2 regions of the Paenibacillus sp. GYB006 genome follow, and region 2 is predicted to be linked to the other one. Evidence: riboswitches for the same ligand, from Rfam matches in the RefSeq annotation. Region 2 holds a riboswitch; the other holds the start of a gene.

Region 1 (5,106 bases), on a different contig from region 2:
GTGAGGAATCAAGCAATTTTACATAATCGAGCAGCTTATTTCCTCGGTTCATTCCGTTCGCCTCCCTGAATTATGGTGATGATGGAATTTATAAAAAGCGGAGATTGATTATTATGTTATATCAATGTTATGTTTGTGAAATTTCCGTTCTATTTGATACCTATTCTTACATATAAAAACTGGTAAAGTCAACATAAATCTCTATATTTATAATTATACGTTATGTAAATTAACGTCAACTTAACGTAAAATGAGTGTTTGATTCCTTGTTTTATGTTTTTGTCATGTAAAAAAAAGGAAATTAAATTTTTTTTGGTTTTTGTCTTTACATGATATAGGTTTATGTGTATAATATATTTTGTTGGCACGAAAACGTTGCTGATGAACAAGATACGCGGTCGTGGTGGAATGGCAGACACGCTACCTTGAGGGGGTAGTGGGTGTATACCCGTGGAGGTTCGAGTCCTCTCGACCGCATCAGACAGAAAGAGACCTGAAGTTATAACTTCAAGGTCTCTTTTTTTTGTGCTCTTATCCCTTAACGTGATAAGAGCTTTGTGATATCAGCTTCAATTTTGTCCGGGGTCGTCTGCGGACTGTATCTTTTTACAATGTGTCCTTCTTGATCCACAAGAAATTTAGTGAAGTTCCATTTGATCGCTTTCGATCCTAGAATACCAGGTGCCGTGGTCGTTAGATATTTGAAGAGGGGATGAGCATCTTCTCCGTTCACATTTACTTTCTCAAACATAGGGAAACTGACACCGTAATTCATCTGGCAAAATTCAGCGATATCATCACTTGTCCCTGGTTCTTGACTCGCGAATTGATTACTTGGAAAACCGAGTACTTCAAAAGACTGCTGATTAAATTTATCATAGAGTTCTTGTAATCCTTTGAACTGCGGTGATAATCCGCATTTGCTGGCGGTATTAACGATAAGCATAACCTTACCTTTATAAGCTGACATATGAAGTTCCTGCCCTTTCAGGGTATTAACATTGAAATCATAAATGGACATAGATTGACCCACCGCCTCGTCTTTTTCTTCTTATTATAAGAGAATAGATAAGGGGTTTACAATATTTTCTACAATTAAATTTTAAACAATTAATAAAGGGGGTTGAACAATGTGAGGCAAGTATATATCTTGTCTTCTTAAGGTTTAAACAAAATATATGTAATACTGAGATACAAAGAGATTAGAGGATATGGAAGCCTTATTGTTTCGTTTTTTGGGTGAATTTAGGGGGATATGGCGTAATATTGACTGAAGTGAGCTCTAGAATACCTTTACACCGTTCTGCTTCGGGTGTATGATTCATATCGTAAATCTTGAGCACAAAGAAAGACGAGTTACATTTTATAAAACAATAGAAATTCTCATTACTATGCTTGCTGAATTTTCGTCTTGATGTATTCAAACGAAAAACGGGGGAACCAATGATAGCAGGGCTGCTTGGATCGGTGTAAAAGTTGGTTCTAGGAACTTTGTTGGGGTGAATCTTTATTCGTCGAATGACAGTGCCATTCGATGTGTAAGGAAGGGCGACTCTCATCGTCCGAATCCGACAGCTAACCTCGTAAGCTAATAACTTGAGAGAGGAATGATGAATCTTGTGATCGTTTATCGACCGCAGGGGCGCTAACCCTCTGTGGTTTTTTATTGTTTTCTACGCTGAATTTTTAGATTCATCTATTTATTTTCGGGTGGATCTTTTATAAAAACGGGGGAACCAAACGGGAATGAACAGTCGAAAGATTGTTTATTCCAAGGGGTGAATTTCCGGGTCGTCAGGCCGGGAATAGGGCAACTCTCTCTTGTCCGAATCCGGCAGCTAACCTCGTAAGCGTATATAGGGAGAGGCAGCAGAACCGTGAGCACCCGAGAGGGTAATCGGGAATTTTCGTAATTCCTTATATTCCTATTCGGGTGGGAGAGCGCCGGCATGCCTTCAGATGTACATGGTGTTCTTTTTTTGTTGTCTTTTCAATCATAGGGAGGCTTACACAATGAATAATGAAATCATTTTGGTTACTGCACCTAATGAAGCAGCTCGAAATTTTATTCGGTTACTAATGTACAAAAAGCTGTCCTTTGCCGTTCTCACGAATAGCGCACAGGAAGAAAAAAAGGTTAGAAGGCTTGGAGTGCAGCATATTATCCGTATGGATACTGCGTTTGCTCATAAATGGGCGTTGCCCGATGCAACAGTAGGACGGATATTTTTGTTTGAGAACAGCATGAATTTAACCTGTCGCTTTCTGCAAATATGCAGACCATGGACACAAAAACCGATAACGATCATTACTCAACAGAATCATCCTCGGGGTGTATACCGGGGGATGGGAGCGAATCATATCATTTTCACCATCAAGGGTGAAGTCGGATTCTTGTTGAACGAAGAACGAGCTGCTGTTAATTAGAATGTTTTTCGCCATGAAATGATAAATGTAGAAGTGGTTTTACATCTATTGATGTAGTAGGGTAGGTATTCTTACTATGATTGCGGAACAAATCTTGCATTGCTATAATGGTCAAATAAGATACACGTAGTGTGAGACTCATGATCATCATGGGTCTTTTTTATATGGAAGATCATTGTAACTTGAAAGGTTGAGACAATAGATGGGAATGTGGTCTGACGTAAAGTGGCTTTTTTTTGATGTAGGGGACACGCTTGTCGATGAATGGATACCGGTGGACCATATTATGAATCAGTTTGTTGAGCGTGCTGCAGATCGAGGTTATTCCATTACGATTCAGGATGTGAGGGAGAAGTTTATTGAAAGTTACTCTAATTTTATTGATTCTCCCATGCAGTATGCAATCTCTCAGTTGATTGAGAAGGAAGAGGACAAGGCTTATATTCGGCCTAGGCTGAAATTCCGTAAAGAACTGGAGACTCCTTACCCAGAAGCTAAAAAAATTCTTGCTCAGCTCGGTGAATATTACCGAATTGGGGTTATTGCGAATCAGAGTCCAGGTACGGCTGAACGGCTTCATCAATATGGTTTTAGTTCTTATGTTGATGTTATCGCTTGTTCTGCAGAACAAGGATTAGCTAAACCGGACGTGAGACTGTATGAATATGCTTTGCAAAAAGCAGGATGCGCTCCTTCGGAAGCAGTTATGATTGGGGATCGGATTGATAATGATATTGTTCCTGCTAAATTACTTGGAATGAAAACCATCCGTATTTTACAAGGGTATGGAAGATATCAACCCTCTACAGGTGCAGGTGATACGCCGGATTGTACCATATCCAGTTTGGATGAATTAATAGCACTGCTCTTATAATCTTGGCTTGAAAAAGAGCGAAAAAAATAGTCTGCACAGTAGAATTACTACGATGCAGACTTTTTTTTATACTCAGAAAAGGGTTAATGCGAGCAGACATATATTTAAGATGACAATGATTCCTGCAATGGTCCAAGATAAGATGCTTAGCCATTTTTTGTTGACGAATTCACCCATCATTTTTTTACTGCTTGTAAACATGACAAGCGGAATGACGGCAAAAGGAAGCTGCAGTGATAAAATGACTTGGCTCAGAATCAGCAGATCGGTGGTACCTTTCTCACCTGCAATCGCCGTAACAATGACAGCAGGGATAATGGCAATCAGCCGGGTCGCAAGTCGTCTTAGCCATGCAGGCAATCTGATATTAAGGAAACCCTCCATTACAATCTGACCGGACAGTGTACCGGTAAGGGTTGAGTTTTGCCCTGAAGCGAGCAGTGCAATCCCGAATAAAATACTGGCTACCGTTGTTCCGAGAAGCGGGGTAAGCAGATGATATGCATCTGTTATATCTGCTACATTAAACATGCCTGCTTGGTGAAACGCTGCTGCGGAGACCACGAGGATCGCGCCATTGATAAACATGGCAATGGTCAGGGCGATCGTCGAGTCAATCGTCGTATAATGGATCGCTTCTTTTTTGGCTTTAACTGTATTTTCAATCTTGCGTGACTTCACGATAGAAGAATGAAGATATAGATTATGCGGCATTACTGTTGCGCCGAGGATACCGATTGCTATATAGAGCATTTCAGGATTACGCAGCACTTCGGCATCGGGAACGAGACCTTGCATGATACCGGAACTGCTGGGATGCGCCATAAACAAATCAATCCCAAAACAAATCGCGATGGTACCCATTAAGACGATGACGATACTTTCTAAAGTCCGAACTCCTTTATTCTGAAGGAGTAGAATCAGCAGAACATCGACTGCTGTAATAATAACCCCATACAGAATGGGGATGCCAAACAACAAATTAAGTGCAATGGCTGAACCAATGACTTCTGCAAGATCCGTAGCTGCAATGGCTAGTTCTGCGAGAACCCAAAGCACAACAACAACGGCGGGATTAAAACGGTCACGACATGCCTCAGCAAGGTCTTTACCTGTAACAAGTCCCAGCTTGCCTGAAAGCGTCTGGAGTACAACGGCCATGAGATTAGACAGGACGATGACAAACAGCAGGCGATACCCGAACTGGGATCCACCGGCGATATCTGTTGCCCAGTTCCCTGGGTCCATGTAACCAACCGCAACAAGGAAGCCGGGTCCGGTAAAAGCGAGTAGCTTACGAAACCAGGATGCGTCTGTAGGCACCGTAAGAGAACCCGTATAACTTCCACCTCCAGTTTCTCCTCCCGATAAAGAATACATTGAATTTTGTTTTTGTTTTTTAGAAAAACTCATAAGATGTCACCTGTTTCTATTGGAAATGAAAATTACAAATGAAAATCTGATTTTTTTCAGAAAATATATCTTGTGTTTACAAAATATATTGTACTACTTCAATTTTATTTGTCTAGTGCAACATTTATGCGCGGGTGAAATAAATGAAAAATGCGGGATGTGTTCATTTATACATATAAACTAAAATCAATTGAATAACTCATTAAAACGATAAATTTGTAACGATACATAGACAAATAGAAGCGTTTTGATCCACAAAAAAAACAAGCAAAGGATAGGAATGCTAACTTTGCTTGCTAAAGTATCTTCTATAGATATGGAATTAGGGTGAATCTTCATCCTAATTGTGGATAAACTTCAGACCACATGACATCCATAATTCCTTGAATATT
Region 2 (5,106 bases):
AACGAGCATACTCCTCGATACTGAGTGTTTCCCCGCGTCTAGTCGGTTCAATACCGGCCTTAAGCAGAAGCGGTTCTAATTCATCTTTGTTTTCTTTTGTAAAGAAACGACTTTTCAAGTTGTTTGCTATCGTCTTCCGCCGCTGAGCAAAAGAAGCATGAACCACTTCGAAGAAGTGTTTTTCGCTTATCACCTCAACAGGAGGCTTTTCCCTTACCTTCAATCGAATAACGGCAGACTCTACATTAGGCTGAGGTATAAAGACCGTATGCGGTACGATGCACACTAGCTTTGGCTCACTGTAATATTGCACAGCAATACTAAGGGTACCGTAATCTTTTGTTCCTGGAGATGCAGCCATTCTCTCTGCTACCTCTTTCTGAATCATAACCACAATGTTGTCGATGGGCAGCTTCTCTTCAAGCAGCTTCATCAGAATGGGAGTCGTCACGTAATATGGGAGGTTAGCCACGACGCTGACTTGATCGACATCACTAAAATTTTCTTTAAATAATTCAGGTAAATCTGTTTTAAGAACATCTCCGTGATGTAAATATATATTAGGATAAGGTTCAAGTACTTCTCGCAAAATTGGAATCAGGCGCTGATCAATTTCCACTGCAGTTACTTTCTTAGCTGCCTGTGCCAGTTTTTCAGTCAGTGCTCCAATACCTGGTCCAATCTCCAGCGCACCTTTGTTTTCATCCAGATTTGCAGCATCTACAATTTTGTGGAGGATGTTCTGATCAATAAGAAAGTTTTGTCCCAAGCTTTTCTTGAAAGAAAATCCGTGTCTTGCAATAATCTCTTTTGTCCGCCTTGGTGTTGCAATTTCATCCATACCCTTCACATTCTCACAATCCTTTTTGTTCAATTTGCTCAAGTGCATTTACAAACTCTTCACGACTAATCTGAAACATCGTTAGTCTTTTATATAACTGTTTTCCATTACAATAACCAATTCCCAAAATGTTACCAAGCTCCATACGCCGAGAAGCAGCATCGGGGTGTACAATAAGCCCTGCTTCGATCAAGTCCTGCCAGTCGATAAGCGGCTTAGCTGCCTCATACGCTGTATGAGCCCGGGATAACGCCTGACGAATCGCTTCCGGTGAAGCATTCTCAACGCCAATATCGCCTTTACGAGTCGCATCTTTTTCTTTTATGAAAGCATGACTTACCCCGGGAATTTTATTCGCTATTATTTTACGAATGCGTTCTCCAGCATGATCAGGATCTGTAAGTACAATTACACCCCTTCTCTGCTGGGCAAGTTCGATTTTTCTCAAAATTTGAGCATTAATAGCAGAGCCTCCCGTTTCAATGGTGTCTGCATCTACAGCCCGTTTAATTGCTACGGTATCATCTCTGCCTTCAACGACAATAATTTCTTTAATCATGACCGCTTGTCTTCCTTTCTAAACAAAAAGAGAAGAGGAAAATTTCCTCTTCTGCATGTAAGAGGCAAACGATAGACCTGTGGTCTAAACTTCCGTTCACCTTATATAGCATCACCGAATCATGTTGTTAATACTATAGCATTAGTGATGCATTGTAAATTATATTTTAGTTCAGTTCCGGCTTCACAGGACCGATGACATACACGGTTTTTCCCTTTTTACGGCCAAAAGTTAAGGCTTGGTCCAGACTGTCATAATAGACGTCTATTTTATTTCCTTTAATAGCACCGCCCGTATCTTCAGCACGGCGGAACCCGACGCCTTCAATATAAACCCACCATCCAAGTGGTATCACATTTGGATCAACAGCAATTGTGCGACCTTCCTGTACACGAGTACCGGATGCTGTTTTTGTTCCTATGCCTTCTTCTTCCGAAGAATAAGCTGTCATAGAAACATTATTAAGTACTTTTTTCGCTTTAAAAGAAACGCCGTCTTTCGTTATTGTATCACTGCTTGAAGAAGAGGAAGATACCTTCTTCACTTTATCTGATAAAGATTTGTTACTTACATTTGATGTACTAGCTGCTGCCACAAGTGTCTCGGGCTTAGGTTCAGGTTTAGGCTCTGGCTTTTTCTTGGACCCGACAGCAATGACCTTATCGACACGATTCTTCGAAATGGTCTTGCCTGTCATTTTCTTGGATACCAATTTACCATCCTGGAACACTTTCTCGATGGTTTGAACCATCACACCTTCTTGCCCATTTTGTATTACGCGGTTATCCCCTTTGTACAAGCTAGGGTCAGCAGTTTTGATTACTTTATAAGGAATCGCAACTTCTTGTTTTGCCGTTTGTTTCGCTACCCGGACAATTTTAATATTAAGATCTGCTTTCACCGCGGTGTCCACAGAAGGATATACTTTATCATCTTCTGATACCTTCACGCCCTCATTTTGAAGCGCTTCCTGGACTGTATCCTTTGTCGTATAAATTTGTTCCGTTTTTCCATCTGCTGTTACGTTCACGGCAACAGCTCGTTTAATGGTAACTTGATCTCCATCTTCGATTGCTCCATTCAGCGGCATCGAAATCTCATCATGGGGGCTTACTGTGATTGCATGCTCATCCAGCACTTCATTAAGCATACCCTCACGAGTTTCCAGCGTTTGGACCTTGCCATCCACGACTAGTGAAATTTCCTTACCTCCCTGACTGTAAACAATAAGAGAGACCATAACTAACAGTGCGATTGAGAAGATTGCGACTAATATCATTTGACGCAGATTCTCATGCTTCCATCGCAACGCGTAAGACTTGCTGGATGATGGTGACTCATGGGTCTCCTCTGGTTGGAAATTTCCCACTTACTCCGTCCTCCTTCGTAGTCCCGCCGTCAAGAGTAATGCATGATTGTATTTTGACGCGACTATAACATTTGTATACAGAATCAGATTGCTTCTGTTTCTGCACCATGTGCCACTCTTCGCGGCATGATGTTTCCTCCTGTTAACCAACAGTATGACGAGGTTGTAACTTTTATTCTCCTAAAACAAAAAGCCAGTAGAGAGTTTATGAGGAGCTCTCTCATGGCTTCCGGATAAGATCATAAGAATAACCGGAAACATCAAACGCGAGTTTACCTCTTTATACGCTTACGGAGTTAGCTGTCGGATTGGGACGCAAGAGTCGCCCTGGATCAGGTCATTAGCTCATGGCTAGTGCCTTTTCCTTCACCCCAAGACTCAAAATGAAATCAAATATGATGGTCTAAAGTATAAAGCTACAAGCTTATAAGACCAACTTATTGGTTCCCCCGCTCTTCGGTTTTTGAAGAATTCAGCGAGAATAACACACGAAGTGAATATTTCAACATTTCACTGAGACGATGATATCCTGTTTGTATGCATGTTGTAAAGCCGTATTCAAGTACGTTTTTCTAAATAAATGGTTAAAACTTTGTAATAAACACGTGAAAAGCCTTCCAAAAAGGTGAATCGCTCTTGTTTACTCACTATTTCATCTGTTTTGCTCCAAATATGAACTATATTCCAAATAGTTCCAGTGCATTTTGAGTCGTAATCTGCCCGATTTCCTCTACAGATACCCCTTTTAAAGACGCTGCAGCTTCTGCCACGAGCGCCACATGTCCCGTTTCATTTCGCTTTCCGCGATATGGATGTGGTGTCAGGTATGGAGAGTCCGTCTCAATCAACAATCGATCCATAGGTACCTTGGCAAGTACCTCTTTCGGCTGTTTCGCATTCTTAAAAGTGATAGGGCCCCCAAACGAAAGATGGAATCCCATATCAAGACACATTTGTGCCGTTTCCCAGCTTCCTGAGAAAGAGTGCATGATCCCGCCGACCTCATGGGCTTTTTCTTCACGCAGGATTTTAACTATATCCTCATGAGCATCTCGATTATGAATTATAATCGGCATGCTGATTTCTCTAGCAAGTCCAATTTGACGCCGTAAAACCGTATGCTGAATGTCTTTTGGAGAAGTATCCCAGTGGTAGTCTAGTCCAATCTCCCCGATTGCTACCACTTTCTCATGCTCACACAAAGAAGCGATCCACTCCAGGTCTCCATCCTTCATCGTAATAGCATCTACCGGATGCCAGCCAACAGCTCCATAGATGAAATCGTACTTTTCGACAAGTTCCATGGTTGTCGGTATCGTTTCGCGGTTAAAACCGATATTTACCATCCGAGTTACTCCCGCATCGAGAGCACGCTGGATTACTTCTTCTCGATCGTTGTCAAATTCTGCTGCATCTAAATGCGTATGTGTGTCAAATAACATCGTTTTGTGCTCCTCTCTTGCTATGAATGAAAAGTATCTATTCTAAAGAACATTACATGCTTAGGAAAATATTTTTGCGATTTGAGGTGGTAGTTGACCAAGAACTGTCCTCACTTTTTCTTCTGGAAAGTATAGATGGTACTTGCCTCGCTGAATGCCGCTGATGGACCGAACGATTTCAGATACTTCTGAGATATCGCGTAGACGTTCTTGTTTGTCGATGATAATAATTTGCTTTTGGCTATCCTCATCATCCGGACGAAACACATCATACGGCAGATCAGATGGAAAATCAATTTCCAGGTCATACTCTGGATTAAGGCCCACATCTTCAAAAGCCTGTGTGATTTCCGTGATTTCATCAGCTGACATAAGATCCACTTCTACATATTTATACAGTTTTCGATCTAGAAATCGCGTACATAGATCTCGTAGCAATTCATCCTTCTCTTCAGTCCACTGGTTAAATGCAGTTTGTATAATGGACTCATCAATACGAAGATATTCTTGTACCGTAATATTCCCTTTAATGAGGGAAAGGAGTGAGGGTAACATAAAACCGAATGAATATTCGCTTTGAACAAGCTCTTTTGCTCTTCTAAAGATTTGACGAAGAATAATTTCTGAACTGCGGGTTACAGGATGAAAATATACTTGCCAATACATTTGATAACGAGCCATTAGATAATCTTCTACCGCATGCATTCCTGAATCCTTTACGACAACCCTGCCATGATACGGACGCAACATTCTTAGGATTCGATCGAGGTCAATCGTGCCATAGTTTACCCCCGTGTAATAAGCATCTCGTAATAAATAATCCATACGATCTGCATCAAGTGGACTCGACACAAGGTTTACTACAATTGGTTTATCGTAGGTCTTTTCAATGACA

The links. A riboswitch is a leader RNA that binds a small molecule or an ion and turns the genes downstream of it on or off. The one in region 2 is predicted to bind cyclic di-AMP.
Region 1: linked by a shared signal. The riboswitch ahead of PV403_RS00845 (hypothetical protein) and the one ahead of PV403_RS20885 (ubiquitin-like domain-containing protein) in region 2 are both predicted to bind cyclic di-AMP.

Annotation. Positions count from the first base shown of each region.
Region 1 is NZ_JARBDA010000001.1:176,347-181,452, forward strand. Features, by position in the region: gene PV403_RS00830 (urease accessory protein UreF) at 1-52, opposite strand, end outside; tRNA gene PV403_RS00835 (tRNA-Leu) at 395-477, shown strand; gene PV403_RS00840 (glutathione peroxidase) at 539-1,021, opposite strand; cyclic di-AMP (ydaO/yuaA leader) riboswitch at 1,387-1,606, shown strand; cyclic di-AMP (ydaO/yuaA leader) riboswitch at 1,699-1,869, shown strand; gene PV403_RS00845 (hypothetical protein) at 2,014-2,427, shown strand; gene PV403_RS00850 (HAD family hydrolase) at 2,630-3,301, shown strand; gene PV403_RS00855 (Nramp family divalent metal transporter) at 3,374-4,681, opposite strand; gene PV403_RS00860 (serine hydrolase domain-containing protein) at 5,050-5,106, opposite strand, start outside.
Region 2 is NZ_JARBDA010000015.1:10,799-15,904, reverse strand. Features, by position in the region: gene rsmA (16S rRNA (adenine(1518)-N(6)/adenine(1519)-N(6))-dimethyltransferase RsmA) at 1-841, opposite strand, end outside; gene rnmV (ribonuclease M5) at 855-1,400, opposite strand; gene PV403_RS20885 (ubiquitin-like domain-containing protein) at 1,567-2,769, opposite strand; cyclic di-AMP (ydaO/yuaA leader) riboswitch at 3,041-3,257, opposite strand; gene PV403_RS20880 (TatD family hydrolase) at 3,447-4,211, opposite strand; gene PV403_RS20875 (HD domain-containing protein) at 4,272-5,106, opposite strand, start outside.